DNA from 4 places in the Oceanobacillus sp. FSL K6-0118 genome. Region 2 is predicted to be linked to each of the others. Evidence: riboswitches for the same ligand, from Rfam matches in the RefSeq annotation. Region 2 holds a riboswitch; each other region holds the start of a gene.

Region 1 (8,172 bases), on a different contig from region 2:
CGTTTAAACGAGATTGATAGAATAGAAATTACAACTCATGAGTCTGCTATTCGTATTATTGACAAAAAAGGCCCTTTAAACAATCCTGCAGACCGCGACCATTGCTTGCAATATATTACGGCAATTGGACTCTTAAAAGGGGATATTACCGCAGAGGATTACGAGGATGAAGCTGCAGCAGATCCAGTCATTGATATGTTACGAGATATAATGATAGTTACGGAAAACAAAGAATATACCAAAGATTACCTTGATCCGAATAAGCGCTCGATCGCTAATGCGGTTCAGGTTCATTTTAAAGATGGGACATCAACAGAAAAAGTGGAATGCGAGTATCCATTAGGTCACCGTTTTAGAAGAGAGGAAGCATTTCCGAAAATTATCGCGAAATTTTCCTCCAATCTATCGACACATTATACAGAAAAACAACGAAAGAAAATAGAAGAAGTGTGTTTGTATGATGATAAAATCCGTTCGATGCATGTGAATGAATTCATGGAACTATTTGTCTAATAGCAGAAAGGATAAACCTTACTCTCTGCAAGTACAATTAAGGCGTTCTCCAGCCTAATGGCGAATGCCTTAGTTTCTAATTAATCCATAAAGGAGGGCTTTATTCATGGCTTGGATAGTCGATCAACAATCATCCCAAGTAGAATTGGCAAATCAATTTAAAGAATTAATCAATGAAGAATCTATTTTGCAAATCCCTGGGGCGCATGATGCTATGGCAGCGCTTGTTGCAAAAAATGCAGGATTTTCGGCACTTTATTTGTCGGGTGGTGCTTATACAGCGAGCAGGGGGCTTCCTGACCTTGGAATTATCACATCAACGGAAATAGCAGAAAGGGCGAGGGACCTTATTCGGGCCACGAATTTACCAGTACTTGTTGATATTGATACAGGATTTGGTGGTGTCTTGAACGCCGCTCGTACGGCAAGAGAAATGGTCGAGGCGAATGTAGCCGCTGTTCAAATAGAAGATCAAAAGCTCCCTAAAAAATGTGGTCACTTGAACGGAAAGCAACTTGTTTCCACAGAAGAAATGGTTCAAAAAATAAGAGCGATGAAAGAAGTTGCTCCATCCTTAGTCGTTATTGCACGGACAGATGCACGGTCAGTTGAAGGTCTAGATGCAGTAATGGAAAGATCACAAGCCTATATACAAGCCGGAGCGGACGGGATTTTCCCAGAGGCGTTACAGTCGGATGAGGAGTTTCGATTGGCCGCTAAGAATATTGATGTCCCACTTTTAGCGAATATGACGGAATTCGGAAAGACACCATATATCACTGCAGAAGAATTTGAAAGTATGGGCTTTAACATGGTGATCTATCCAGTGACGTCTTTGAGAGTGGCCGCAAAAGCTTATGAGCGGATATTTTCCTTAATTAAAGAGCAAGGAACTCAAAAGCAGGGGATTTCGGATATGCAAACAAGAAAAGAACTATATGATACGATATCCCTCTATGACTTTGAGGAACTGGATGAAAGCATTGCTAAGACGCTATTGCCAAAGGATTAACATTCCTTTGGCGAGTTACCTTAACTTGTCCTTCATCGATCCCAGGGCAGAGTGCTGATATCTCGGAGCAGAGTGCTGATATCTCGGAGCAGAGTGCTGATATCTCGGAGCAGAGTGCTGATATCTCGGAGCAGAGTGCTGATATCTCGGAGCAGAGTGCTGATATCTCGGAGCAGAGCGCTGATATCTTGGAGCAGAGCGCTGATATCTTGAAGCAGAGCGCTGATATCTTGGAGCAGAGCGCTGATATCTTGGAGCAGAGTGCTGATATCTCGGAGCAGAGCGCTGATATCTTGGAGCAGAGCGCTGATATCTTGGAGCAGAGCGCTGATATCTTGGAGCAGAGCGCTGATATCTTGGAGCAGAGCGCTGATATCTTGGAGCAGAGCGCTGATATCTTGGAGCAGAGCGCTGATATCTTGGAGTAGAGCGCTGATATCTTGGAGTAGAGCGCTGATATCTTGGAATAGAGCGCTGATATCTTGGAGCAGAGAGTACTGATATCTTGGTGCGAGTACTGATATCTCGATGCAGAGTGTGATCTTCCTGGTTTGAGTACCGATTTTTTAGAATAATAGTTTGTAAATATGTAAGAAATATCCACAATGTATGATAGTTTCGCCCATTGCCCTTCTTCCATTAAAATATGTTCATGATAGGTGGAAGGGACATTGTGTAAAACATTTGTGAATATAATCACATATACTTGTCAATATATGATCGAGGTGTTATAGTCATATTGTTAATTATTTAAGTTAATTGTTCTACTAAATGTGAAATGTTGAACGATTAAATATATTGGAGGCTTATTGATTATGAAAGTAGCAGTTATAGGATGTACACACGCTGGAACAGCAGCGATTAATAATATATTAAATCTTTATCCCGATGCACAAATAGATGTTTTTGAAAAGAATGATAATGTTTCCTTCTTATCTTGTGGTATTGCCCTTTATGTAGGTGGAGTAGTTAACGATCCAAACGGGCTATTTTACGCTTCTGTAGAACAATTTGAAAAACAAGGTGTACGTATGCATATGAATCATGAAGTGACATCTTGTGATATAAATAACAAACAGTTACAAGCAAGAGATATGAAAACAAATGAAACAAAAGATTATAACTATGATAAATTAATTATTACCTCTGGTTCTTGGCCTGTAACACCACCGATTTCAGGTTCTGATTTAGAAAACGTCTTATTATGTAAAAACTTCGCTCACGCCAATGAAATCATCAAACGTTCTGAATCCGTTGAAAATGTTGTCGTTGTTGGAGCGGGATACATTGGTGTTGAACTAGTGGAAGCCTTTGAACAAAATGGCAAAAACGTAACATTAATTGATAGTGAAGAAAGAATTTTAAATCGCTATTTGGATGATACTTTTACAGCACCTGTTGAAACCACATTTACCGAACGAGGCGTTGAATTAGCACTTGGACAAACTGTTTCCAAATTTGAAGGAACAAACACTGTGGAAAAGGTAATCACGGATAAAGGTGAATACAGAGCGGATTTAGTTGTCATGTGTATTGGATTTAGACCTAATACAGAATTATTTAAAGGTCAAATCGATATGCTAGGAAATGGTGCCATTATCGTTGATGAATATATGCAAACAAGTGTAAAAGACGTGTATGCTGCGGGTGATTGCTGTGCCGTATATTATAATGCAACAAAACAGCCAGCTTATATCCCATTAGCTACCAACGCGGTAAGAATGGGTACGCTTGTAGCCCATAATCTTGTCACACCAGTATTAGCACATCCCGGAACACAAGGTACATCAGGTTTGAAAATATATGACCATAACATTGCGTCAACAGGTTTAACCGAAAGTGCTGCAACGTTAGCGGGATTATCTGTCGACAGTGCGTATATAGAAGATCAGTATCGGCCAGAATTTATGCCGGAAAATGCATTGATTCAATTAAAACTAGTCTACGAAATAGAAACACATCGCATTGTTGGTGCTCAAGTAATTTCTGATGCTGACTTTACCCAAGCGATTAACACAATAAGCGTTGGTATTGCAAACAACATGACCATTGAACAACTAGCATTAACTGATTTCTTTTTCCAACCTCATTATAATAAGCCAGTAAACTATTTGAATCAGGTAGCATTAGAAGCCATGGCGAAGGAAAGCAAAAAGGTTAATAAAGAAACTGTACCTGCTTAATCCGCAAATGAGCCGGAGGGGCCTATCCCTCCGGCTCATTTGAGCAATTCTAGCATTTTAAGAAGATAAAAATGTTATAATAAAACAATAGAAGTTTCCTTATTACATATTAGTCTATAAGTGAAAAAGTAAACAAAGTAAATTTAAGAAGGAGGAAAATCAAAATGGATAGTAGTGTGGCCTTATTAAATTTTGATGGGTCCTATAAAAAGCAAACATTTTATCAAACTTATCCTTATGAATGGATAGAACTTGAGTCGATGGAAAATACAAGTTTATTATGCGAAAAAGAAACGCTTAAGGATATTTCTAATAAAATAATCGGTCAAAAACGAAGCACAATCTATTTCTTAGGTAGTGGAAACTATCATTATGTGTCTCATGTATTACAATCCAATATAAAGAAACCGTACAGTTTAATTTTATTTGATCATCACACAGACACGCTTCCTAGCCCAAGCAATGACTTGATTTCTTGCGGATCCTGGGTCCTAGATTCCCTGAATACTCTCCCCATGTTAAAGAAAGTATGTATGATTGGTGTGAGTGAAGATGCTCCCAATCACATCCCCAACTCTATTCATAATAAAGTAAAATTTTTAACAGAAGACTCTCTTCAATCAAATCTTGCTATTATCATAAAATCTATTTTAAATTATATACCGACGGATTCTGTATACATTAGTATCGACAAAGATGTACTACATCCAGAAGATGCTTTAACTGGATGGGATCACGGAACGATGCGACTAAAACAAATGCTGAAAATGCTACAAGTGCTCTTCCGAAACAAAGATGTCATCGGGCTTGATATTTGTGGGGAATACCCGGTAACCCCGACGAGTGAGAATCAAAGAGAAATCCGGACCATCATCGGAAAAAACAATCATACAAATGATATTCTTCTTAGATATGTTAAAAGATGGATGTATCGCAAGTCTAATTTTCAACAAATGTTGCATGCATGAATTTTTAATTGAAATTGGTTTCTGCAGCCGAAGTCCGCGCCAAGCACTACTAAGTAACTTAGCTGGATAACAGAATTTAATAGGGGTAGTCGACGAAATAGCTGACTACCCCTATTGTATAGAAAAGGAGGTATTTTATTTTATCCTAACGTTTCCTGCATGAGGATCACTTACCCCCAAATTTCTTTAGAAATATCCACAATATATTTCAGCTTCGCCCATTGTTCTTCTTCGGTTAAAATATTTCCGTGATGGGTAGAAGCGAATCCGCATTGTGGGCTAATGCATAGATTTTCTAATGGAACATATTGAGAGGCCTCTTTCACTCGTGCAATAATATTTTCCTTATCTTCCAGTTCGCCATGCTTCGATGTGAATACTCCTAAAACCACTCTTGGACCATCATTTGGAATGTATGCTAGTGGTTGGAAGTCCCCTGAACGGTCATCGTCATATTCTAGGAAAAATCCATCTACCTTTTCATTGGCAAATAAGGTTGGAGCGATTTTCGCATAACTACCTTCAAATGCCCATTTTGAACGATAATTTCCACGGCAAAGATGAGTGGTTACCGTTAAATCCTCTGGTTTATCTTCCAATACCCCATTAGCGACACGTAATGCTAGGTCAATTAATTTTTCTCTAGAATATCCGCTATCATTAAATGGAATTTCTGGTGCATTTAATCCAGCAATATATACATCATCTAATTGAAGATAACGACAACCCGCATTATAAAAGGCTCTGATCGCATCACGGTATGTTTGAATAATATCATTCGCATATTCTTCAATATCTGGATAGATTTCTAGGTTACGGATACCAGCGTTGAAAAATTGGTTTGGACTTGGAATGGTTTGTTTGGCAATTGCACGATCCCCAACAATTTCTTTAAAAAGAGAAAAGTCTTTCAAATGTGGGTGTTCCGGGTTAAAGGAAACCTTACCTACGACTCGGACATCATATCTTTCTGTTTCTTCTCCTTTAAAGGCAAACCCGCTTTCAGGAACATAGCCTTCCACCCCATTTAAATGCTCCATAAAATCTGTATGCCAAAATCTACGTCGAATTTCTCCGTCAGTAACTGCCTGTAGGCCAACCTCAATTTGCTTATCAACAGATTGTTTAATTTCTTCTGTTTCTATTTTGTATAACTCGCTAGCTGTAATATTGCCAGCTTGGAAATCCTTTCTTGCTTGATGGATTCTTTCTGGACGTAATAAACTTCCTACATGATCTGCTCTAAATGGTGCTTTTACTAGAGTTTTTGTCATTTTTATCTCTCCTATATTTTCATTATTTTTTCAGGTAAAATAGCAAAAGAACGAACGGGGAACCCAGTTGCTTTCTCGGGTTTTGGACTAATACTGAAGATAACAGCACCTTTTGCAGGTACTTTATCTAAATTCGTTAATAACTCAATTTGATACGTATCTTGTTCAAGGACATAATATTCCCCAATTAGTGACCCGTTTTTTCGAACATCAATTGCTGCGTCTGTATCAAATGTTTCATGTCCAACGGCATTAATACTCCTTTCTTCAAACAAAAATTGGAGTGCAGCAATTCCCCATCCTGGTGTATGACTATTGCCATCTGCATCTTTGTTTTCAAAAGCTTCTTTGTTCGGCCAACCTTTACTCCAATCTGTTCTAAGTGCAACAAAGGTACCTGCTTCTATTTTTCCATGCTCTTTTTCAAACTCTAAAATATCATCGACTGAAAGAACAAAATCATTATTTTCCTCGGCCTCTTTTGATTTATCAATGACAACGAGTGGGAGGACAAGTTCTTTTAATTCAAGGTCTTCCAAGTAACGCCTGTCCCCTGGAACGAAATGAATTGGTGCATCAATATGTGTTCCATATTGTCCAGGAAATTTAAATCGTTGCGCAAAAAATCCATCATCATGTGTAAAAAGTGTTGTAATTTCTGCATCTTCAAATGCTGCAAAATGTGGAGAATCTGGACCGAATGTATGCGTCAAATCCACCCATTGTTTCCTTTTAAGTAATTCAATCGCATTTAAAAGTTCATTTTCTGTTTTTGTTAAAGACATGAAACCACCTCCATTAAATAACTTTTAAAAACAAAAAAATCTCTTCTTAAAGATAAGAAGAGATTTACTACACAGATAATCGAAGTTACTCTTCTTATCTCTAAGCTTATTGCTTCTGGAATTGGCACAGTACTTTTACAAGTCCGCTGCCGAGGCTTCCAAGGGCCAGTCCCTCCACCTCTCTGGATAAGAAATATTAAGAATATTAAATTGATTGAATCAACTATATACGATTTGAAAATGGATGTCAAGGGTTAAATTAGATTCAGTGGGATTTTTCTCGGTTCCATTTACAATACATGTTGGCTATGATAAAATATCCAATATCCCAATCATCCTACAAATTTGGAGTGTGGAAAAATGCTAAAAAAGACAAACAGGGTATCCTTAGTGGATCAAGTGGTTTCCCAAATAGAGTATCTAATTGAAAGCGAGAAGTGGCCCATTGGTGAAAAGTTGCCACCAGAAATGGAACTTATGGAGGAATTTGGTGTTAGTCGTAATACGTTAAGAGAGGCTATTCACGCTTTGGTGCATGCGGGCTTATTGGAAACAAAACAAGGAAGCGGGACGATTGTTCGTTCGTCAAGCGCTTTGGAAGCTGCCTTCAATCGCCATATCGAAAAATCCAATTTAATCGATACGCTAGAAGTACGACTAGCACTAGAGCGGGAGGCAGCTGAGATGGCCGCCAAACATAGAACGGAGGAAGCTTTAGCGGAAATTGAAGTATGTATGGCGCAATGTCAGGCGGCAGCCAAAAAAGACGACATAGAAGAATTCGTTATAGCGGATATTACATTTCATAAAGCTATTGTAAAAGCGAGCAATAATCAATTATTGCAGGATTTATATGAGTATATGACAGACCCTTTATATTCCTCCATTCATGACATCATGATCATGGACATACCATTCGATTATGACAAGGAAATTCACCACGAACTAGTCCGAGCAATTCGGGAACAGGATGTCGAAGGGGCTAGAAAATATGTGAATGAATATATTCATGCGTTTAAAGAACGATTGTAGGGCATTTATCTCACCTAAATGGGCAGTAAGACTCCCACCTCAATCTTCTGGGGAACAAAGGAAGTAAGTGGGAGATCAACTGCCCGTAAAGATCCATAAGTGCGACTAACTGCTATCACGGCCAAAAGAGCAAGCAACTGTAAAAGAAATGTCCGTGATGCCAACAGTCGGGAATGAAGGACCCCCCATTGATGGAAGTCTTCTTTATTTAATAAAAGTAATGGAGGTAAGGCTTTGAATAAAAACATTTCAACATCCTTAGAAAATACACAAGAACGAAATAAAACTTGGCTATTATTCATCGGTATTATTTTAATTGGTGCGAATTTACGGGCTCCTTTAACATCTGTGGGATCATTAATATCCTATATTCGCGATGATTTAGGCATCAGTAATGGGTTAGCC
Region 2 (8,172 bases):
TTACTCTGCCTTTACTTGTGTCTGGCATTTTGTTCATCGCCCATGGTGTTGTTGGTGATACGGTTAGCTTGTTAATGCTTAGGGCCATGAATGGATTTTCGTTAGCGTTTTTAATTCCAGCAGCAATGGCATTACTTTCGGGATATGCCAAAAATAGTGTACAGCAAGGAAAAAACATGGCAATTAATGGAATACTAGGAACGATTGCTAGTATCGTAGCTCCTGTAATCGGAGGACAACTAGGTGTGTCGATAGGGTATGCCAATACGTATTTCGTAATAGGTTCTGGATTAATTTTAACCTCTATCTATACGATGAAATTTATAAATGAAAGACAAATTGTTATGATGAAAAGGAACTCAAAAACAGTTTTGAGTCTGTGGGATGTTTTAACTACACCGGGTCTTCAGGTTGTATTTTTGACTGGATTTGCGGTGATGTATATTCATGGGGTCCTTATTTATGAAATTCCTTACTTAACGGTAGAAAAAGGTTTATCTACTGCGGTTACTGGACAATTATTTAGTTATTTTGGTATTGGAACGTTTATATCCTTATCATTGCTTTTTATTAATAGGTTCGACCCTGTGAAGCGGTTGATCCTCGGGTTATTTGGAATGTGTATAAGTTTGTTTGCACTATTTAATTCTCTTCTATCATTAAGCATATTGGTTTTCCTTATTGGTGTCTTTTTTGGAATTATGATGCCGGCGATGGCTACTGCATTAACGGATGTTGTTTCAAGTGAAGGGCATGGGAGAGCTTTTGGCGTTATGTCAGCAGTTTATTCGTTAGGGATGATTTTCAGTACCTTTTTTACAGGTATTATTCGTAGCTTTATTTCACCTTATTTTATTGCATTTTTGATAGGAATGGTTGTTTTGACACTGATTGGTTATTCAAAACTGCAATCTCCAAGTCCAACGAAGTCTTATTAGGAAGGGGAAGGGAAAATGAAAAAAATACTTCTAGCTATTGGGGTTATAGCAATTCTTGGATTTGTTGCTTATTTAGAAAAACCTGAAAATAACTACCATGGTTTCGTTCCTGATTTACACGTCGATTCAACACCTACCATTCGCGAAGAAATCGAAAAGGAAATTGAGGAGGAATCCATTGAAGCTTATGCTCACTTGGAACAAGAAAGTACTCCTGCCATGTCAAGTGTGGAGCTTGAATTGGTAGATACTTATGAAGAGGATGGCTATATGGTTGAAAAATATCGGAAATATGAGGTGTATAGAAATGATGATGGTGTTATTGTGAAAAAAGAACCGACTTCAAACTATGAATTTTTAAAATATAAAATAGACGAATCGAGTGAGTCTATGGGAACACATAATTAAAACTGGCTAAGATAGATTGGCCAGTTTTTTGGTTAGAAAAGAAGAAATAGCATAAACTATAAAAAAGAAGGTGACTAAAGTGGAAGAAAATAAAGAAAAATATACGGTTGCAGGAACTGATATTGAAGAAGTAAAAAGAAAGAATGCGGAATCTGGACTATCCTATAATGAGGTAAAGGCATTACTAGCATCAACAGGAGGTCTAGAAACATCCGTTTACAGTAATACGGATGTAGAGGAAATTAAAAAGAAATTGAACTCTGATTAAAAAAGAATAAGTGATAGAAAGGGAGCCGATACATGCATTAGCGTTTGTTGGCTTCCTTTCAGTAGGTATGAATTACCTTGTTTTATTTATCCACCTAAACGGGCAGTAAGACTCCGATCTTAAGCTTTTGGGAAAGGTGGGAAATCATCAGTGGGGGATGAAAGAAACCCCACACCGATGGTTAGTCTTCTTTATACTTCCACCTTAGCTAAAATGGAAAATACCTGTTTTAAGTCTTGAATTAAATCTTCTGCTTTCTCAACTCCAACTGAAAAACGTAATAGTCGATTATCTACTCCTCGTTCTATGCGTTCTTCCAGTGGGATATCAGCATGAGTTTGAGTTGCTGGATAAGTAATAAAGCTTTCGACGCCACCAAGACTTTCCGCGAATGTAATAACTTGAAGATTTTGTAAAAATGTATCCACCCATTGGCTTTCTTGTAATTTGAAGGAAAGCATACCGCCTTTACCTGGATAATATACGTCACTAACCAAGGCTTCGTTCTTTAAATAAGAAACAATGCTTTTTGCATTTTCTACATGTTTATCCATCCGTAATGAAAGTGTTTTTAATCCTCTTATTAAGAGCCAACAATCAAAAGGTGAAAGGACAGCACCAGATGCATTATGGATGAAGGATAATTTTTCACAAATTTCATTGCCTTTTGCAACAACTAAACCAGCTAATACATCGTTATGTCCCCCGATATATTTTGTCGCACTGTGAACAACAATGTCTGCACCTAAGTCAAGAGGTCGCTGTAAGTAGGGGGTCATAAACGTATTGTCTACAATCAGTAAAAGATTGTGTTTTTTGGTGATAGCTGCAATCTGGGCAAGGTCAATTTCTTGCATTAATGGATTCGTTGGCGTTTCGAGAAATATGGCTTTTGTATTTTCGGTGATTAATTGCTCGATTTGCTGATTGTTTTCAAAATCGGTGTATGTCGTTTGAATATGGTATGTATCTGCGTAATGTTGAAGCAAGCGATAGGTACCACCGTAAATATCTTTAGGAACAATCAACTGATCCCCAGGTTTAAACAAAGAAAGAACGAGCTCGATTGCTGCCATGCCAGAACTACATGCAAATCCGCTATCTCCATTTTCTAGATCAGCAAAGCCCTCTTCCAATATGGTTCTTGTAGGATTTTTTGTTCGGCTGTAATCGAATCCAGTTGATTGGCCTAGTCCTTGATGTTGGTATGCCGTCGATAAATAAATAGGTGGATTGACAGCCCCCGTTGATTGATCACTCTTATTGCCTAATTGAACCAATCTCGTTTCTATACTTTTGTCTGACATTTTTTCATCTCCTTATAAATGAGTGGACCCTGCAAGGAAGCCCTATTGTTTCATCGTAGGATAATCAATAGTAATATTACGTTAATATTCGTTTGCTAATTACTATTTCCTGATCTTATTTTTCACATGAATCAAATGCTAAAATAAAACCCTCTTCCTATAGATAAGAAGAGGGTTGATGCACAATGGCTATTTTCTCTTCTTATCTACAAGCATGATGCTCCTGGAATTGGCACAGTTCTCTGTAAAGTCTGTTGCCGAGGCTTCAAAGGGCCAGTCCCTCCACCTCTCTGGATAAGAAATTTGGATATTCAGTTAAATATTAGACTACACGTATTCGTATTAATTGTCAATAAGAATTTTGGTAATTTTTTGTTTTTTACATAGAAGGTTTTTACATAGAATCATTCTTCATAAACATAATTTCCCTATTACACGGACAAAGTCATCATTTAGTAGGGAGGAAAAGTCCGTGACAAGAGTTCTCACGGACAAAGTTAGCACCCAGCGCAGTAAAAATGTCCGTGAAAAAGCTATCATGGACCAAATCACATTTCAATATCTATAAATGTTAGCAAAGGAAGTATATCTCGTTCGTCAACCCTATATAGTTAACGGTTGACAATTAGAAGAAAATAAAATATCATATTTTCAGAATATAAATTTAATAGAGTCCATTTTTATAGGTCTAGGGAGGAGATTTTTATGAAATTAAAAGCTGTCGATATTACGCTTGCGGGTCTGTTCGCTGCTCTTATGGCTATTGGCGCTAATATTACTGCATTTATCGTTATTGGAGGAGTTCCTATTACGTTAACTACTTTCTTTTGTATTTTGTCAGGTCTATTGCTTGGAAGTAGGTTAGGAGCTATTTCGATGACGGTATATGCCTTGGTTGGGTTAGCAGGGGCCCCTGTTTTAGCACAATTCTCGGGAGGGCCATCTTCGGTTATATCCCCTACGTTTGGATTTGTAGTATCTTATATCATTGTTGCGTATTTAGTAGGGAAAATAACGGAGAAGAGAGCTACAAAAGCAAATTTCGTATTTGCTTCCATAGTTGGTATGGCAATTAACTATGTATTTGGAACGACCTGGATGTACTTTGCATATCAATTATGGTTTGGTGCACCTGAAGGATTTAGCTATGCGGTGGCGTGGTTATGGATGTTAGCACCACTTCCAAAAGATATTATTTTAACTATATTGGCTGGCGGATTAGCATACCGGATTTATGGGAAAGTTTATAAATCTAGAAATTTAAGTAGTACAAAGACTGCTTAATGGTTTATTTGTAGAGAGATATTTTATAAGAGAAAGGGGTATGGGGAATGGTAAATGATTGGTTTGGAATGGCAGAACGTGTCATTATGGGGGAGGAAATTACAGACGAGGAAGCATTGTCCATTTTAGATAGTCGAGACGAGGAACTTTTGTTATTATTACAAGGCGCTTATAAAATAAGACATCATTATTATGGAAATAAAGTAAAATTGAACATGATTATTAACGCAAAATCTGGGCTTTGTCCAGAAAACTGTGGGTATTGTGCCCAGTCTTCTGTTTCGGAAGCACCTGTAGACAAATACACTTTTGTAAATGAATTATCATTACTAAGTGGTGCAGATCAAGCAACTAAATTAAATGCTGGAACATATTGTATCGTTGCAAGTGGTAGGGGACCGAGTAATCGTGAAGTGGATACTGTAGCTTCTGCAGTTAAAGAAATTAAGCAAAGATATGATTTAAAAGTTTGTGCTTGCATGGGTATATTGAAGCCTGAACAAGCAGAGAAATTAAAAGAAGCTGGTGTGGACCGTTATAATCATAATATCAATACATCTAAAGCGCATCATCCAAACATTACAACTTCTCATACGTATGACGATCGTGTAGATACAGTTGAAACTGCGAAAAGTGCAGGAATTTCTCCTTGCTCTGGTATTATTGTAGGGATGAAGGAATCAAAAGAAGATGTCATTGATATGGCAAGAAGTCTAAAGATTATCGATGCGGATTCCATTCCGGTTAACTTCTTACATGCAATTGATGGAACTCCATTAGAAGGAACAGAAGAACTGGATCCAAGATATTGCTTAAAAGTATTAGCATTGTTTCGTTATATGAATCCAATGAAGGAAATTCGTATTTCTGGTGGTAGAGAAGTAAACTTAAGGAGCTTGCAGCCATTAGGGTTATATGCAGCTAACTCTATTTTTGTTGGTGATTATTTAACAACAGAAGGCCAAGAAAGCACTGCTGATCATAAGATGATTGAAGATCTAGGTTTTGAAATTGATTATAATGAAGTACCTGAAAAACAAATATAAACAGTGATCAAACCTGTCTGGATAGACGGGTTTTTTAATTCCCTAAACTCTTGATAACCTAAATAAAGCAATTTTTAGAAAATAGGCTTGCTTTTCAATAAAACAGTGTTATAGTGTTTATATAGATATACACACCTTAACACTTAAATACATTGGGAGGAATTTTTTATGAAAGCACTTTGGGGATATGTATTAGTTTTTATTTTAGCAGCGGCACCATTTTTTGAAGCATATGGAGTGATTCCAATTGCCATTATTTCGGGATTGTCCATCGTACCCGTAATGATTATTGGGTTGGTTGGAAATTTGTTAACCGTATTACTTCTTATTATGTTCGTCAATCAGTTTAAAGCTTGGAGAAGTAAACGTAGAAAAGATAAGAAGCCAAAAGAAAGTAAACGATCCGCTAGAGCACAAAACTTGTGGAAGAAATATGGGTTGCCCGGTTTAGCAATGTTCGGTCCATTAGTTGCCGGAAGCCATTTAACCGCCTTAGCTAGTATGACATTTGGTGGAACGAAAAAGAAAACATTCATTTGGATAACGATTAGTATTACGACCTGGAGTATCGTTTTTACTGTTTTATTATATTTCGGTATCGACTTTATTGGTTTAAAGGACAAAGGCATTATTAATTACTTTAATGGAAATTAAGAAGGGGTGAATGAAATTGTTTAAAGATGCATTTTGGTTGGTTAAGATGGAGTATAAGCAACAATGGATAGCGGTTATTTCAACGTTTATCATGTGTTTAATTGTTGGTCTTTTTATGGGAACATTTCTTTCGGGATTTACTAGTTTCCACTTTGAAGTGAACTCTACTTCTTTTGATTCATATTTCCTTGACTTTTTGTTTTTAGGTTTAGCACCTTCATTTGCAACTTTATCTATGGCCAAACCATATTTAAGTTATCGAGTAGCGAAGCATAATCCTTATGGAAAACGAATGGCAGTACTTCGCTCTTTACCTATTTCCGTCTCTGTTTTAGCTTTGAGTCGGACATTGTTTATGCTATGTACTCTTGTCATCATGTCGTTTGCGTTTTTCGGAGCAATGAGCATCATTATTCTTATATTTTCAAATAACATTTTAGAATGGATGACGATTGGTGACTATGTTATCTTTGTTTTCGTTTGGTTTGGATTTATGTTAACAATTGGTGGGCTTAACCCTTATGTCGAATATGGGATGAAGGGTAAAATGTTGCATTTTATACCTTTCATCTACATGGGCTTTGTTATTATTATAGAAATCATCTTTTTCACGTTCTTTAATCAAAGTGTTATAGAAGCTATATTACAACTTATCAAAAGTTACGGATTCATTGTAGCTATCGTTTCCATCCTTATTGGAATCGTAAGTTGTTATGAATGGAATAAAATACTCAAAAGGCGTTTAGAAAAACGTGATTATATATAGAAGGGAGTGGATTTTCGCATGAAGATACCAATCCATGTCTCTGATGAAAGTAGAGAGCCAATCTATCATCAAGTCGAAACCCAAATTAAAACACTAATCGTTAGTGGTCAACTGCATCCTGAGACACCACTTCCTTCGATAAGAGCCTTAGCAAGTGATCTAGGCTGTAGTGTGATTACAACAAGAAGAGCGTACCAAAATTTAGAGGTAGCTGGTTTCATTAAGACAGTACAGGGAAAAGGGACGTTCGTTCGTGAAGTGAAAAATGAACATATGGAAGAGACGAAACAAAAGGTTGTACATGATGCATTTGAAAAAGCTGTAGAACAAGGTATACAAGTAGGCTGTTCGGAAGAGGAAATTAATCATATTTTTTCAGATGTTATGAAGAAAAACTTTAAGTAATGAGGGATAAATATGCAAACCAAAGTTTTAGAAGTTACAGGCTTAGAGAAACGTTTTAAAAAATTCCATTTAGGTCCAATGGATTTCGAACTGGAGCAAGGAATGATCGTTGGATTAGTAGGGGCAAATGGTTCGGGAAAAAGTACATTCCTACGTTTATTGATGAAACTAATGAGAGAAGACGGTGGAGTAGTTAAAATTTTAGGAATGAATTGGAAGGAAGAGGAGGAAGAAGTAATATATAAAAAGAAAATTGGTTATGCTGGGGAATTATTAGAGTCTTTTGATTCTACAACTATAAAAGATATAAAGTTTTTTATTTCCCATTTTTTCCCGACTTGGAATGAAGAAAAGTTTACAAGGTTGGTGGAACGTTATCGTATTGATATAGATGAAAAATTTAGTAAATGCTCTAAGGGAACCAAGAAAAAGATTGATTTTATTTTTGCAATGGCACATGAACCCCAATTGCTTCTGCTTGATGAACCAACGTCAGGAGTGGATATTGTTTCTCAAAAGAAAATGAAAGAAGATCTTATTCGGTTTATGGAAGAAGGAGAAAGAAGTATTGTTCTTGCGACTCATACGGTCGATGAAATTAACCAGCTTTGTGATCAAATCATGGTGATGGATCAAGGACGAATTACACAGTCCTTTTACAAAGATGAAATTCATGATCATTGGGGAAGGGTATGGGTTTCTCATATAACAAATAATGTGAAAAACCATCCTAACGTCATTCGGTTTGAAGTTAACCCAGCCCAAATTGTTACGAATCATGTAAGTAATGTAGAAGATGTCTTGCAGGCTGAACAAATAACCATTAATCAAACCCAGCGTCTTTCCATGGAAGAAGTTTTAGAATATTTGATTGAACAAGAATAACCGCTTATTATCTCCTATTCTTAAGATAAGGTGAATTTAGAGGGATTTAGATAGAAGTTTTACAGCAAAACAGATAGAATGAAAGGAGAAGATAAGGTAGAGGAGTGTTTTTGTGGAGAGAATCAGTATTGCCATAGATATGGATGAAGTACTTGCAGATACTGCCAAAAAGGTTTTTCAAACTGCAAAGAAACTAGGTCTTCCAGTAAGT
Region 3 (8,172 bases), 860 kb from region 2:
GTTTTGGTTGTATATGTACATAGTTCCTTGATTTCCTCAGCTGCATTTCCCATTGCTACACCACGTCCAGCTTGGAGAAGCATACTTTTATCATTCAGATTATCTCCCAAAGCCATAACGTCCTTCATTTGTATACCCAACTTATTTGCTAGATCCTTCAGAGCTGTACCTTTTTGCGCTTTTGGATGATTGAATTCAAGATTCAATGGGCCTGAAGAAGTAATAACCGTTCCTGGTTCATCTTTTAGTTTCTCATAAGCTTCATTTAATTCTCCTTGTTGATTAGCAAAGCTTAGAATTTTGTACACCTTTATATCCTGGCTGGAAAGTAACTCCTCAAAATGATTAATAAATTGAACATTTTCATCTTGAAAACGTTGTTCAATGAGTTGTTGAATATCCTCTTTTTTGGAATCAGCATGAGCTGTTTGTAGAACATGGGTGATGACTTCCATGAAATTCTCACGACTAAGCGAATAGATACCATAATTTGTAAATACTTCAATATACATATCAGCCTTTTGGCAAACGGATATGATTTTCTGACAAACAGGAAATTCCATGGTTACTTCATGTATTAACTGCCCATTAACATCAAAAGTATTAGCTCCATTTAAACAAATAAATGGGCATGATAGTCCTGTAGATTGAAATGGTTTGTTAGCCGCATCATAGGATCTTCCCGTTGCTACAACAAACTGAATCCCCTTTCCCTCAATCTTTTTAATTGCTTGTAAATTATCTTCACTAATTTCCCCTTTTTCGTTTAAAAGTGTTCCATCTAAATCTGACGCAATTAGTTTCATTGTTGTGACCTCATTTATTTAGTATTGTACATTCACTATAACTTAAATTATAAGGTGTTTGCCAACTGAGCGAACTGGAAAGTGAAAAGTTATTGGTCTAAGGAATTTGATATTGAATGGCTAAAAGAGGAAATGAAAAATTAATTGTAAATATTTCATAAGTTAAATCAATTTATGGAAAACTTTTTACTTTTAGCTAGCCCCAAGCTTTAATGATATTTTGGGATTGAAACTACTAAAATACCTCGTATTTAATAGATTCCCCGCTTCATCAACTAATGCGGGGAATCTTGTTTGGATTCATGATCGTTCCTTCTGTACATAGTTATCGGCATTCACTTATGAGATATCAGCAGCTCGCATACGGTATATCAGTAATCATCTCAAGATATCAGCACCCGCTTACGAGATATCAGTAATCATCTCAAGATATCAGCACCCGCTTACGAGGTATCAGTAATCATCTCAAGATATCAGCACCCGCTTACGAGATATCAGTAATCATCTCAAGATATCAGCAGCCCGCTTACGAGATATCAGTAATCATCTCAAGATATCAGCACACACTTACGGGATATCAGTAATCATCTCAAGATATCAGCACACACTTACGAGATATCAGCAATCATCTCAAGATATCAGCACTCACTTAAGGAATATCAGCATTCATACAGACAACTTATCACCAACCATTAAATCCACTTCCACTATTAAACAAGGTCACCTAAGTTTAGTCCCTCTCATCACTTTTATCTGATTCAATAACCGTAAATGGACGCATCATCTCATAATCTTCGTGCTCTAAAATGTGACAATGCCATACATAATCCCCTGTATATGGAGCGAATCTTATAATAACACGGGTTATTTCTGCTGAATGTGCTGCTACGGTATCTTTCCAACCTCGTTCATTTGGCTCTGGTGGTTTTGCTTCCCCTGTATAAACAATTTGCCCATTCGACTGATAAAGATTGAGATCGAAAGGACGGCGGTCTAAAATTTGAAATTGAATTAAATGGATATGAATGGGATGGGTGAAATTAGTAATGTTCATAAGAGACCAAATTTCTGTCGTTCCTAATAGTGGCAATTCTGTCACAGGGTCTATCCACCTTTTATTGTTAAGGAGAAGTAATGGTCTTCCCCATTCATCTGTTGTTCCGTTTAATTTTAATGTTCTAATTGCCGTAATTTTATTGCCTTTTAAGGAGGGGATAGATGCTAGATGCTTTGGAATACGATGTCGATCATCTTCTGAAAGAGGCAAACGTACCCTAAATTGCATGATGTCATCTGTTTCGTCTTCCGGATCAGCATTTGGACCTAAATCATTCTTTAAAGTGATTGTTTCTCCCCTATATTTTGAAAAGTCAATAATAACATCAATACGTTCTGCAGGCTCTATGGATATCTTTTCAATTTCTATCGTTTTTGAGAGTAATCCTCCATCTGTACCGATTTGATAAAAAGGCTGTTCAGAGTCGAGGTACAATTGATAGGCACGGGTATTTGAAGCATTTAAGATACGTAGCCGATATTTTCTTGGCTCAACCTCCAAATATGGCCATACTTTTCCATTTACAACAATTTTATCACCAAGAAAGAATGGTGTAATCGAGGGGGATGGTAAATTTTCTGGTGGGTTATTGGGTTGAATAGGGTAAAAGAGTGAACCATCATTCTGAAAAGAACGATCTTGAATGATGAGTGGGATTTCGTATTTTCCTGCGGGTAATGAGAAGGATTGCTCTTTCCTGTCTCGAATAATATACATACCCGCTAGTCCTGCATAAACATTTAGTCTTGTAATACCCATCGCATGGTCGTGATACCATAATGCAGCTGCCCGTTGGTGATTTGGGTATTCATAGACTTTCCTTTTAAAAAAAGGCCCCACCTCTTCAAATCCATTTGTGAACCACGCTTCCGGGTAACCATCACTATCAGAAGTGGTTTCACTACCATGCAAATGAGTTACGGTTCGGACTTCCGGTAAATTGCCTCCAAGTTCATGAAAGATAGATTGATCAATGGGAAGTAGATGTTTTTGTGGGAGATTGTTGATCCATTTGACTTGAATAGGATCATTTCGCTGAACCTCGAATGTAGGTCCTGGAAACTGGCCATTATACCCCCACAAACGAGTCGGTGGTAAGTCTCGATGTAGTTTTTGACTGAACTCTTCCATGGTTACTTCATAATAAGCACCGCTTTTATCCTTGTTAACAGGCTGTAATGTTTCAGGGATAGGAAGTGAATCAACAAATTTGGTAAGCTTAGGACTCATTTTACTATCTCCTTTCTAGTCTCCTATATCAGATTATGATAAGTGCCCCGAAATGGAATAGGCATATATAATCGGTTAACAAAGATACAGGGAATTAGATTCGACTTAAGGAAACTGGGAAAGAGGTATAAATCAAAACGCTAACTCAAATCGCATTTCGAGGTTGCCTGTCCACAGGAAAATATAAAATTTTTCTCTAACAATTTATTTAAAAAAACAACAAGATTCATCGTATCAGCCGACACGATGAATCTTGTTGTTTATACGTTATGAGTCCAATTGTTTTAGGATACTTTATTTTTCACCGCTTAATTCTACTAGAATTTTAGCTTGTGATTTATCATTTGTTAATGCTTCAAATCCCTTTTCAACAATGTCATCTAATTGAATTTGATCTGTAATAATTCCTTGTGGTTTCAATTGTCCAGTTCCCATTAAATCTACTGTTTGTTGGAAACTTGTTGGTGTGTAAGCGATAGATGATGTTACTTTCACACCTGTATTGGTTAAATGCATTGGATTCCAATCAATAGAACGGGCAAAAATGGATACGATGACCATGGTACCACGTGCTTTGGTTGCATCAATAGCTTGTTTGAAAGTTGGTGCGACCCCAGCAGCCTCAAAGCTAACATCAACGCCATCAGGCACTATTGCTTTAATGGCTTGTACAGGATCTGTTTCTCCAGAATTGATAATGTGAGTTGCCCCTAATTCTTTTGCTTTTTGCAAACGAGTTTCTGATAAGTCTAAAGCAATAATCTTACTTGCACCAGCTGCTTTTGCGGCAATAATGGTTAGCAACCCGATTGGACCAGCACCAAAAACGGCTACCGTGTCACCAAACCGCATGTCTCCTTCTTTAATCGCTTGCACTGCAACAGCTGTCGGTTCAACAAGTGCTCCATCTTGCAATGTTAGGGTTTTAGGTAGGGTATAGACAGCACTTTCTGGAACATTTACATAGGAAGCAAATCCCCCATCACCATGCAATCCAATAAAGCTAAATCCATCATACGGGTCTAAATCTTCCGGTTTGTTGCCAAAGGTTAAGGTAGGATTGATCACTACACGGTCCCCTTTTTTATAATTGGTAACATCTGATCCTACAGCTTCCACAACACCAGCAAATTCATGTCCCATTGTTAATGGCGCTTTTTCACCAGTCAAAGGATCATTTTCTTCAGTTGGGATGAATACAGGTCCTTCTTCATATTCATGTAAATCGCTACCGCAAATACCTGCCCATGCAACTCTAACCTGAATTTCATCTGATTGGAGTGCTTTCGGTTCCACATTTTCTACACGAATATCTTTTTTTCCATACCAAACTGCTGCTTTCATTTTAAAACCCCCTAAATAATCTAAGTGCATGTTAAAAAGGATTACTATCTTTCTACAACTCTATTATACCAATTTACTCACTATTTCACAAGTGAAAAACCATTTTTTGGAAAGTGTGAGAATAAAATATTCCCAATTATGGGGATCTGGTTAATCGCACGCTGTAAAGATTTGTATAAGTGCCACTAACCATCGACTTCTATAAACGGGGACTTTCCTCAGCCCCGGAACTATTTTTTGATTCGTAAAGTAATGGAACCGGAATGACTAATAAAAAAGCGGTCCGTGTCATGAAAAAAATTTCAAAATGGATGAATGAAAAAAATTACAGCAAGGATGATTATCAAGATTATTTTGAAGAAGTAATAGATTTATCAAAAGTTGGAAAGCATGCTCAGCTAATCCATCAACAAATTTTTCAGATTTACAATACGAAGATATCATCAATAGTTCCTTTTTAGTAAATGAGATAGAGAGAGGGAAGTTATGGCTAGAAGATGATTTTGATGGTACTGAGGTGATAGGTCCAGTCCTAGTTACAAAGGGAATTTCTGATTTATGTCAGGAAGGTTGAAGAATAAATATGGAAATCGGTAAAACGTCTAAAGGCTGGTATATTTTAAGGTGTGGAAATGTGTATCGTTATTAAAAGGTGGTATAGCGTCATCCTAATACCACCTCATCAAAATTATATATATGTGGTAACTTTGTTCTTAAACAATTGAAAGTCCGTGATAGATTTCTTTGCAAGCTGCATCATGATCATATCATCCATCGGGGGATTATGTAGACCGGCTCGAACATCGCGATAATAACGTTGTAGAGGGCTTTTCTTAGATAAACCTCGTGCACCAACTACCCTCATGGCTAAATCAACTATTTTTATTGCCTTATCCACAACAGATACTTTGGCTGCGTTAATATCTATTGCCATCTTTTGGCGAACTGCTTGACCACTTTCGTCCCATTTTCTTGATATACTGTATAGAAAATTCTCTGCTTCTAACAGATAAAGCTCTATTTCGCCTAATTTTTGCTTCACGTTCGGTAATTCTGAAATAGTTCCTTTAATACTGTTCGGAGAGTAGGTAGTGGCGAATTTCACCGCTTCTTCCTGTGCTGCTTTAGCAATCCCCAAATAACATGCCGGTATATGTAATATCCACGATGCAGGTTGATTATTGGAGTCTTCACGGTATTCTACTAAGTCATCATCATTCACTTGAACATTTTCTAAAATAAGATCATGACTACCAGTTCCACGCATGGCGATGGAATCCCATGTTTCGTCGATGGTTACTCCTGTAATGTCACGTTTGATGAGAAAATGGCCAATTTTATCTGAACCTTCAATGGAAGCAGCAACTACAAAATAATGTAGTGCAGGTGCTAAGGTTGTAAATGTCTTTCTGCCATTAATCTTCCATCCAGAAGCATTTTTTACGGCAATTGTTTCTGGTTTGCCTCCACGTTGAGGACTTCCAGTTGCAGGTTCCGTAATCGCATGGTTAATTAGTGCGCCATTAGTAATAACATCCTCCGCAAAATCTGTATATTTTTCTTTCTCCCAGCTATTATTTTCCCCATTATGTTTCGTAAGTCCCATATGCCAGCCAATAGCCAGTGCTGTTGAACCATCAGCTTTAGCGATTGTTTCTTGGTATTTTAACATTTCCGTTAAAGTGATTCCGGGTCCCTCGTATTCTTTTGGAATCGTAAGTGTGTGATAAGCAATTTTCTTTAAATCCTCTATATTTTCGAATGGAAAACTTGCTTCATTGTCATGTTTGCTTGCACGTTCTTTAAAAGGCTCCACTGTTTGTTGCAGAAGATTCTTTCTCTTTTCAAATGAATAAAGTTCTGTAAGTTTCAATTATATTCCCTCCGATATATTGTATCCTGAAATCTTGCACGCGGGCGCTGATACTGCGTGAAGTATCCTGATATTTTGCTCACGAGTGCTGACATCTCCATGGTGTTTACTGATATCTTACACACGAGTACTGATATCTCCGTGGTGTTTACCGATATCCTAAACACGAGTACTGATATCCCGTGTTTAAGATTCATAATGAAATGGTTTACTGCTGAATAGGAAAAGCCCTCGTCTCAAGAAGATGAGAGGAGGGCAGAAATGGACATCATTCCGGGCGACCTATATTTACTCATCTCTAGAATACTAAGTATTCTTCTGAAATTAGCACCATACAAAAATTTGCTGGTTGCTGAGACTTCATAGGGTCAGTCCCTCCGCCTCTCTTGATAAGAATCCTGATATGTTTACTTGGTATAATTGTAAGTATATATAGTAGATAAGTCAATGTTTTTTTTAAAAGTGCACCTAATCCAATACTTATTTGTGGTTAGTTTGGGATATTTATAAGTTGCGACTAACTGTGGGGCCTGAAGGAAAACCCCACTGATGGAGGTCTTCTATATAGGTGTTATTGGTGCTTGTTTATTTGTTTCAATCGTTTCGATAAATGTTTTGATTGTTGAAGTTAAGAAGGTATCAGCCCTTCTTATAAAGACTGTTTTAATCTTACTATATTGATCTGGGAGGGTATGACATCGGATGAGCCCATTTTTTTCATAATGGGTGGTTGCTGACCTTGGAACAAATGTAACGCCAAGTCCTACGACAACGCTACGAAGGATGGTTTCTAATGTACCGAATTCCATTACCTTTTTTGGAGTAATGTTTTGGTCTCTATACCAGGCTTCTAAGCGTGCTCGGTATCCACAGCCTTCACTAAAGCATAAGAACGGTTCTGCTTTTAAATCTTCTAACGTAGATGTACGATTATCTGAAATTAAAACAAGCTCCTCTTGAAATACTTCATGTGATATAAGATCGGGGTGAAATTCGGATTCTGTCACGAAAGCTCCGTCCAATTTATGATTTAACACTTTTTCTTCTAATGTTTCTGTAACTCCGGTAACTACCGATAAATCAACATTTTTATATTTCTTTATATAGTTTGATAAAATTTGTGGTAAATGAATGACGGTTTCGACGGTACCGATTTCTAATTTTCCAGACGGCTCCTTTTTACTTTGAACGGCTTTCTTCATTTCATTCGTTAACAATAAAATTTGGTTACAATAATTCAATAACTTTTTTCCTTCTGGTGTTAGACTCATCCCACGCCGATGTCGGTTAAATAAAGGGGTATTCAATTCCGTTTCAAGTTTATGAATCCTCGACGTAATATTCGATTGCACATAGCTGAACTCTTTGGCTGCCGCTGTAATCGTTCCTTTTTCGGCTACTTTCTGAAAAATCTCTAAGTCCTTAAACTCCACTATTTTGCCCCTTTCCTATTTTCGTATTTTAATTGTATGATATCACGATTAATGATGGAAATCATTATTATTATTCATTTTACAAGATAACAAAAATCATAGAATATGAGAGTAGATCATTTAGTTGAAGGGAGCAAAGGGGAATTGAAAAATAGTGTGTTGTTAGGGGCTTTTTTGTGTTTTATTTCTGCAGTTTCATGGGGTGCAATGTTTCCTGTAGCACATGGAGCTTTCCAATATATGGATCCTTTCTATTTTACAATCATTCGTTATGTATCTGTTACGATTATTTTGGTACCAATACTATGGTGGAAAGAAGGAAAAAAGGCTTTTCGATTGGAAGGAAAAGGTCTTCCATTATGGTTTTTTGGCACAATGGCGTTTACGGTTTATAATCTTTTTATCTTTTGGGGGGAGGATTTATTAGGT
Region 4 (8,172 bases), 460 kb from region 2:
CAACAAATGCTAAAGTGGCATTCCAAACGATTCCCGTTACTTCGATTACATCACCAAATCCTACTACTCCTACCAGTAAAGCAATCACAGCACCACCCATTGCCGACCAGCCGATATTTAAACCTTTTGGCTGCCATATTACTAGGACTATGGTTGCAACAAAGATTAATATTGCGAGTAAAAGCGTTACTGACAAAATAATACCTCCAATTCTAACAACAAGAAATGCGTGTTCCTTTTTCTTCCAGCTCTTTTAATTTATATTCTTGACTAGGAATTTGATCAAGAATTGGCTTAATAAATGGATAATACTTATTGCATTTATCTACCGAATAAAAGATCCATTGTCCTCTTCTATCTTCCTTAACCAATCCTAAGTCTTTCAATTTACGTAAATGTTGGCTAATGGAGGGTTGACTAGTTTGAAAGATCTCCACCAATTCACATACACAACAAGCTTCATCATCTATTAATTTCATCATGGTTAATCTTGTTTTATCACCAAGTAATTTCAGAATTATTGTGGCTTTCTCGATCTCCATACTTGTTTGTGGCATATTCAGTTCCCCTTCTAAGTTTATTACTTAATAAGTATATAACTATATACTTATATAAACAATAAGAAAACGTAAAATTCCCCTAAAAATCACCATCACCTGTGTTTTGCAGTTAAAATGAATAAAAAACAGCCTTGAACCCTCATAATTTCTGGTTCTATGGCTGTTATCTTTTTGTCAGAAAGTTGTAGTGTAAATCAACCTTTTTCACCTAACTTCGCTAATCCTATTCATAACGCAATGCTTCAACCGGCTGTAACTTCGAAGCTTTAATAGATGGTAGAATTCCAAAAATAATACCAATTAACATGGAGAAAATAAAGGAACCAATAATTGCTGGTACCGAAACAAAGTATGGCATATTCGCAAATATCGATATGGCTTTAGCAATTCCTAATCCAGAAAGAATACCAATGATACCACCAATACTTGTTAAAACAACGGATTCCGTTAGAAATTGAGCTAAAATAACATACCGTTTTGCGCCCAATGCCTTCTTGATCCCGATTTCCCTTGTTCGTTCTGTAACGGAAACAAGCATAATATTCATGACACCAATTCCACCTACCAGTAATGAAATACTTGCTATCCCACCAAGGATAAAGGCAAAAGCTTGATCATATTGTGATATTTCCTCCATCATTCTTTCAAAGTCAGCAACTTGATAAATCGCCGTTTCATATGGAGGTAAATCCATATTTAAGCGATCGGCTGCCATTGTTCCGACTTCTTGAATCGTTTCTGAAGAACTTGCCTGTACGGCAACCTGCATCGGCGCATCAAACCCATTTAACAATGGCCAGATTGTAGTTGGCAAATAAATGGTTGACTCGGGATAGTACCAATCGCTATCCTCTATTGCATCGGAAAATATTCCCACTACTTTAAATGGTATGCCACCAATGTCGATGGTTTGATGAAGAGCATCACCTTCAGGGAATAATTCACTCATTGCCACCTCATTGATTAGAGCAACTTGATTGTATGAAGCAAAATCTGATTCAGTAAATTCCCTTCCCTCAACCATAGTAGTTGGGAAAAGATCAAGATACCTTTCATCAATACCTAATAGTCTTGGGTGGGTAACATTTATTAAATGATAAGCCTCCTGCCATCCCTCATAATAGATAGACATGCCGTTAACGTTCGGATATGTAAGAATTTCTTCAATTGCTTCTTGTTTAATAGGAGGGGCACTCCGATTAGACATTTCTCCTCCCCACATACCTTCTTCACCATACATATCTTCTTCTTCAAAGACAACATTTATTGTATTATTTCCCATTCCAATTAGGTTACTTTTTAAGTCCTCACTTCTTCCTTGAATAATAGCAAAAATCGCTATAACTGCAGCAATTCCTATAATAACACCAAGCATGGTTAAAGACGAACGGAGTTTATGACCCCATATCGATTGAAAGGAGATACGAATGTTTTCAAGCATGAACGTCTTCGCTCCTCTCTTTAAATAACTCACCATCGCGAATATAAATAATTCGATCCGCCTTTTTAGCCACTTCCTCATCATGTGTGATCATAATGATGGTTACCCCTTCCCCATTTAATTTTTTAAAAAGGGAAAGTATTTGCTCTCCGGTTTTTGTATCGAGCGCTCCTGTTGGTTCGTCGGCTAATATAAATTTGGGTTTATTCACAATCGCCCGTGCAATGGCAGCACGCTGTCTCTGTCCACCTGATAATTGCGGAGGTCTGAATGAGGCTCTATCTTCCAATCCTACCTTTTTTAGAGCATCCATTGCTCTTTCTTTTCGCTCCTTTTTCTTCAACCCACTATAAATTAATGGTAGTTCCACATTTTGCAAAGCAGTTAAGCGTGGCAATAAATGGAATGATTGAAAAACAAAACCGATAAATTGATTACGAATTTCTGCTAACTTATTTGCATGTCCAGTTAACATATTCATCGATTCTAACTCATAATCTCCTGAACTTGGAAGGTCAAGACAACCTAAAATATTCATTAACGTTGATTTCCCTGAACCAGATGGTCCCATTATTGCAAGGAACTCTCCTTCCTCAACGTCTAAACTAATTCGCTTTAGAATCGGAATCTCTTCCTTACCCAAATTGTAAGATTTACTCAAATTCTTCAAACGTATCATTGTCAATGATCTCAACCTTCTTTCCTTCTTTTACGGAAGGATCCGGATATACAATATAATCTTCTAGTGTTAATCCTGATGGAACTTCAACAAAAAAACCATCATCCATTACATTCATTTCTACAACTTGCTTATACGTTTCGTTCGTCTCCGTATCGACAGCCCATACATACGGTTCTTCTTCGTCCTGCACAATATAATCAATCGGAATAACAATGGTATCACCTGCTGATTCACCTTCAGCTCCTACCGGTTCTAGATTAACGTGAAAACCAATTTCAAGACCTTCATGTTCTTCTAATAATACAGTAAATGGATATTTAGAGGTTTGGGGATTACCTTCCTCATAATATTCGTCCACATTTTCTTCGTCATTACCTACAGGAAGCTTCCCTATCTCTACAATTCTACCAATCCATTCACCATCAGTTCCATTTTTCGTTGTAATACGAACTTCATCGTCAACAGCAATTGTGTCGAGTAATAGTTCATTTACTTCACTTTTTATTAAGTAAGCTCCCGTCTTAACTATCGTGATTAGCGGACCAGGGCTTCCACCTTCTTGTCCATACGGAGCCCCTTCTATTAAATCCTGATTAATGGATTGGACAACCCCTGAACCTTTACTAACAACAATTGGGGAATCTACTTTCTTCTTCAATGCATCAAGCTCGTTTTGGATTTGCCCTGCTTGTAGGTTATTCACTCTTAAATCAAAATTTACTTGCTCTAGTTCGGATTCCAATGACGCTTTATCGTCTACCCCTTCTTCCCCAATTTCTTCCGAGGTTTTTACATTACTAGAAGCTCCTTTGATACTCTTTTCCAACTGTTCTTTTTGTTTTTTCAAGTGGTTAATTTCCACATATGCCATTTCTAACTCTACTTGTTTTTGATCCTTTTCCACCGTTAAATCATCTGTCAATTCATATTCAAATAGTTTAGTGCCCTCTTTTACTTCTTCTCCCTCTGAAACAAAAATTTCCTTAACCGTACCTTTCTCCGGATCAGGGAATACCTTTTCCATCTTTTCTGCCTCTACCTTACCGGAAAAAGCAGTATATAAAGACATATCTTCGTTCATCTCCATTAGAAGTTCTACTTTTTCCCCATACGGTTCGAACTCCTCATTACCAAAAGCAGCAATTGCTGAACGCTGTAACAAGAATAAACCAGTTCCCCCTGAAAGCAGAAGTATTACAACACCAATACTCACCCAAATCCAAATTTTTTTCTTCGACATATCTTTCTCCCTATCTTGTAATATTTTTGTAAAAAAATCGTAATACTGATAACAATATTATAGTATCTAACCAAAATTTGGCAATATACTTTTTGAACTTTACTAAAAATTTTACAAATATCTACATGGTATTCTAAGGTAGCGCGGAGCCACGGTGTCTCATATCTCCTAAAATAATTTTTAGAAATAGTAAAAAAAGAGGGATTTACACTACAACGAAAAAACACTTAGTAAACATAGATAAATTCAATGTTTACTAAGTGCCTATATATACTCTTCCCAGCTGCCCCATAGCCCCTTCACAACATCAAGTACCTTAAGAACGATTTTTCGTTAAGGAAAAGCGTTTTTTCTCGGTTGTGTCTATTTGAGTAATCTTTCCATCATGGACTGTAATAACTACTGATCCATATTCTAATTCTTTTAATGCAGTTAAAATATGATTGAGTTGTACATCATCAATCTTATCCAAACTGTTTTCCCCCTTTTTCAAGAAATGTCATGAGAAATAAAAAAGACTTCCATTAGTGGGGTTTTCCTTCATCCTCCACTGATAGTTAGTTGCACTTATCCGACCTTTACGTGCATGATCTCCCACCTACCTTCTTTGTTCCCTGGAAGTTTAAGGTGGGAGTCTTGCTGCTCGTTTAGGTGGGATAAATAGCATAATCATTAAACTTCTGTTTTCTTCTATTACTTGATTTCCTAAATGAAGAGCTTAAACATTGCATGCCTTTGGTAGCCCAATCAGCATGAAAAAACCCAATTCTAAAGAAGAAAAAGGGTGAAACAACAAGGTTCACTTTGCTCTTCTTATCTATCAAGTTAAATACTTGCTGGAATTGGCACAGTTCTTATTAAGTCTGTTGCCGAGGCTTCGTTGGGCCAGTCCCTCCACCTCTCTAGATAAGTTACTATTCCTAGCGGTTTAATTGTATTTATTAGTTTACATAGTATTTTTTGAAATGTCAATCACCTTTTAAACTAATTTTCTTATTTTATGGCTTCAGGTTAATTGGAGCCTGTAACAAAGTGGTAATTGTTAAATGAATATATTTTTTAAATCCCTTTTTCTTCCAATATAAGACAAGACGGTTTCTACAGAATACACTCTATAGAAACCGTCTTTGTTAATAGGAATGGGATCCTGTTCATCCCAATTTATTCTTCAATTTTTATAATGTTTTCTTCTTCTCGTTCGACATTTCTTTGTTTCTCAATAACCACTTTTTCCCCGGCTTTAAGGTTTGTAAATACGATTGGTGTAATTGTTGATTTCGCATGATCACCAATATATTGTAGATCCGCTTTTAATAGAGGTTGTCCAGCTTTTACCACATCTCCCTCTTTTATTAACATTTCAAAGCCTTCCCCATGAAGATTCACGGTATCAAGCCCGACATGAATGAGAATTTCTCGCCCACCCTCGGATTTAATCCCAAGTGCATGTTTGGTAGGGAATGCATTAAGAATGGTTCCATTAACAGGTGATACAATCAATCCTTCCTCTGGCTTCATTGCAAATCCATCACCCATCATTTTTCCAGCAAATACTTGGTCTGGAACCTCTGTGATCGGAACAATCTCTCCTTTAATCGGAGCAATAATATCTTCATCGATTATTTCATTTTGTAGTGCTTCTGGATTCACTTCCTCGATTTGTTGTTTTAATTCTGACTCTTGATTTACCTCTTTTGCCGGACGAGGTTTTTTCCCAGACATAATATCTTGCATTTGTCCTTTAATAATTTCTGAACGTGGACCAAAGATAGCCTGAATATTATTGCCAACTTCAAGGACACCAGCAGCCCCTAAATCTTTTAATCCATCTTTATCAACCGATTGAATATCATGGACAGAAACACGGAGTCTTGTGATACATGCATCCAAGTGAGTAATATTTTCTTGTCCACCCATCGCCTCTAAAACATCAAAAGCCAAATCTCCAGCATTACCTTTTGATTCTGCTTTTTCATCTTCAACTGCTTCACGACCAGGAGTCATTAGATTAAATTTCTTGATGAAAAATCTAAACAAGATGTAATAAATGACCGCAAATCCGATACCAACTAAAATAGCAAGCCACCAAGGCTCTTTGCCTGGTAAGATTCCGAATAAAGCAAAGTCGATAAATCCTCCAGAGAAGGTATATCCAATGTTTACGCTTAAGAACGTCATAATCATAAATGATAGTCCATCTAAGAAAGCATGGAGTAGGAATAATAATGGTGATACAAACATAAACGAAAACTCAAGTGGTTCCGTAATACCAGTTAGGAATGATGTTAGTGCACCTGATGCAAGTAATCCTGCAACTAACTTTTTCCGCTCAGGTCTTGCCGTATGGTACATCGCAAGTGCGGCAGCAGGAAGACCAAACATCATAATGGGATATTCCCCAGCCATGAAATTACCCGCTGTAATGTCAACGTTATCACGTAATTGCGCGAAAAATATCGTCATATCTCCACGAACTGTATCACCTGCAGCAGTTACATACGAACCAAATTCATACCAAAATGGCGCGTGAAAAATATGATGTAAACCAAATGGAATAAGTAGTCGTTTAATAAAACCAAATAAAAATACACCAAAATAGGTTCCTTCTTCGATTAACCAATAGGACGCGCTATTCATTGCATTTTGCACAGGTGGCCATACGAATAATAGAATTAAACCAGCAATAAATGAAAAGACAGCCGTTGCAATGGGTACAAACCGCTTTCCGGCAAAGAATCCTAAGAAAGATGGCATCTCAATATTATGGTATCGATTATAAGAAAATGCTGCGATCAAACCAACGATAATACCGCCAAATACACCAGTTTGCAATGTCGGGATTCCTAATACACTTGCAAAGCTGGGATCGGCATCAATCATCTCTGGTGTCACACCAAGCCAGGATCCCATCACCTGGTTTAGTACTAAGTAACCAACCAAAGCAGCAAGAGCAGCAGCCCCATCACTAGCAAGGCCGATCGCTACTCCGACAGCAAAAATTAAAGCTAAGTTACTAAAAATAATATTACCTGCATCTTCCATCACAGTTGCAACAAGTTGAATCCAATCTGCATGTAAGAATGGCAAGTATTCAAGCATGGTTTCCTGTTGCGCCGCATTACCAAAACCAAGTAATAGTCCCGCAGCTGGAAGTAAAGCAACTGGAAGCATTAGTGCTTTTCCAATCTTCTGTAAAACACCAAAAGCTTGTTTAAACATAAAACACCCTCCTCTTTTTGTTTGAACTTATTTCTCTACAGCAACCCAAACTATTTTGCAAATAAAAAAGGCATGAATAGAGTATGGGAAAATAAGCGATAGGGTTAGTTTTACCCAATCTCTCTTTCCTCATTAATCTCTACTCATGCCTGATCGAATCAGTTACACGTAATGAAATTATGAATTCTTTTTTACAAGTAAACGCTGCAGATGCATGGTTAAATAAACCGCTTCCGCATCATAAACAGGTTTTTTTAAGGTTTGCTGTATGATTTTAATAAGCTTCCATGCAAGATTATAGCACACTGGATATTCGCTTTTCAATAGGTTAGCTAATTTTGTTGGTTCTTCCATTTTTTCTCCTTTTAACACACGTTCAATCGTATAGCGAACATGTCTAATTAGACGGAAAAAATCAATACTTTCGCGGTCTATATTAATATCCAGTTGTTCCTCAATGGTTTCCACTATTTGCGAAATTAAATTAGAATACGTACTAAGCTCTGATAATGATTTATCGGTTATTGCACTATGGACATGTAAAGCAATAAATCCGATTTCTCCCTCAGGCAGATGAATGTCGAGTGTATGGTTCATATAATCGACCACCTCTGCAGCTATTTCATATTCAAAAGGATACAAGGCTTTCGTTTCTGCTAGAAATGGATTTTTTATTTCCATTCCTCGATGAAGACGGGTAAGCGCAAACAGAATATGATCGGTCAAAGCAACATGCACCTTTTCTTTTAGTAGTACGTTAGATTTACGTTTAATCATTTCTGTTGCAGTGATAATAGCCTCAAGAATGGATTCATCCATATTAGGAAGTAACTTTAAATAGTTCTCCTGCTCTACTTTATTTCGTAACACAAATAGTTTTTCTACCGTTTCTTCTTTTATGACATCCTCTTTCTTTTTATTAAATCCAATACCTTTTCCAATTAAAACGACTTCTTCTTTATTTTCATTTAAAGCAATAATGACATTATTATTCAAAGCCTTAGAAACTATGTATCTCAAAATTGTCTTC

The links. Region 2 has a riboswitch for S-adenosylmethionine ahead of MHI02_RS08255 (methionine biosynthesis PLP-dependent protein). Riboswitches for the same ligand answer to the same signal wherever they lie in the genome.
Region 1: another riboswitch for S-adenosylmethionine. It lies ahead of MHI02_RS17915 (cyclase family protein); the one in region 2 lies ahead of MHI02_RS08255 (methionine biosynthesis PLP-dependent protein).
Region 3: another riboswitch for S-adenosylmethionine. It lies ahead of MHI02_RS03915 (acyl-CoA dehydrogenase family protein); the one in region 2 lies ahead of MHI02_RS08255 (methionine biosynthesis PLP-dependent protein).
Region 4: another riboswitch for S-adenosylmethionine. It lies ahead of MHI02_RS10555 (YezD family protein); the one in region 2 lies ahead of MHI02_RS08255 (methionine biosynthesis PLP-dependent protein).

The regions. Positions count from the first base shown of each region.
Region 1 is NZ_JBBOVR010000003.1:25,868-34,039, reverse strand. It holds gene MHI02_RS17945 (bifunctional 2-methylcitrate dehydratase/aconitate hydratase) at 1-513, shown strand, start outside; gene prpB (methylisocitrate lyase) at 620-1,525, shown strand; gene MHI02_RS17935 (hypothetical protein) at 1,500-2,225, opposite strand; gene MHI02_RS17930 (FAD-dependent oxidoreductase) at 2,341-3,708, shown strand; gene MHI02_RS17925 (arginase family protein) at 3,873-4,676, shown strand; gene MHI02_RS17920 (5-methyltetrahydropteroyltriglutamate--homocysteine S-methyltransferase) at 4,847-5,950, opposite strand; gene MHI02_RS17915 (cyclase family protein) at 5,962-6,735, opposite strand; SAM riboswitch class I at 6,827-6,928, opposite strand; gene MHI02_RS17910 (FadR/GntR family transcriptional regulator) at 7,096-7,767, shown strand; gene MHI02_RS17905 (CynX/NimT family MFS transporter) at 8,002-8,172, shown strand, end outside.
Region 2 is NZ_JBBOVR010000001.1:1,595,706-1,603,877, forward strand. It holds gene MHI02_RS08240 (MFS transporter) at 1-938, shown strand, start outside; gene MHI02_RS08245 (hypothetical protein) at 954-1,346, shown strand; gene MHI02_RS08250 (hypothetical protein) at 1,426-1,614, shown strand; gene MHI02_RS08255 (methionine biosynthesis PLP-dependent protein) at 1,806-2,921, opposite strand; SAM riboswitch class I at 3,121-3,222, opposite strand; gene MHI02_RS08260 (biotin transporter BioY) at 3,627-4,205, shown strand; gene bioB (biotin synthase BioB) at 4,253-5,251, shown strand; gene MHI02_RS08270 (small multi-drug export protein) at 5,420-5,905, shown strand; gene MHI02_RS08275 (hypothetical protein) at 5,916-6,671, shown strand; gene MHI02_RS08280 (GntR family transcriptional regulator) at 6,690-7,076, shown strand; gene MHI02_RS08285 (ABC transporter ATP-binding protein) at 7,089-7,961, shown strand; gene MHI02_RS08290 (5' nucleotidase, NT5C type) at 8,074-8,172, shown strand, end outside.
Region 3 is NZ_JBBOVR010000001.1:734,126-742,297, forward strand. It holds gene MHI02_RS03895 (Cof-type HAD-IIB family hydrolase) at 1-806, opposite strand, end outside; gene MHI02_RS03900 (multicopper oxidase family protein) at 1,537-3,093, opposite strand; gene MHI02_RS03905 (2,3-butanediol dehydrogenase) at 3,388-4,437, opposite strand; gene MHI02_RS03910 (hypothetical protein) at 4,728-4,898, shown strand; gene MHI02_RS03915 (acyl-CoA dehydrogenase family protein) at 5,126-6,310, opposite strand; SAM riboswitch class I at 6,600-6,706, opposite strand; gene MHI02_RS03920 (LysR family transcriptional regulator) at 6,871-7,743, opposite strand; gene MHI02_RS03925 (DMT family transporter) at 7,888-8,172, shown strand, end outside.
Region 4 is NZ_JBBOVR010000001.1:2,054,892-2,063,063, reverse strand. It holds gene MHI02_RS10580 (arsenic transporter) at 1-196, opposite strand, end outside; gene MHI02_RS10575 (ArsR/SmtB family transcription factor) at 213-557, opposite strand; gene MHI02_RS10570 (ABC transporter permease) at 784-2,001, opposite strand; gene MHI02_RS10565 (ABC transporter ATP-binding protein) at 1,994-2,680, opposite strand; gene MHI02_RS10560 (efflux RND transporter periplasmic adaptor subunit) at 2,655-3,923, opposite strand; gene MHI02_RS10555 (YezD family protein) at 4,240-4,386, opposite strand; SAM riboswitch class I at 4,734-4,836, opposite strand; gene ptsG (glucose-specific PTS transporter subunit IIBC) at 5,085-7,142, opposite strand; gene glcT (glucose PTS transporter transcription antiterminator GlcT) at 7,320-8,165, opposite strand.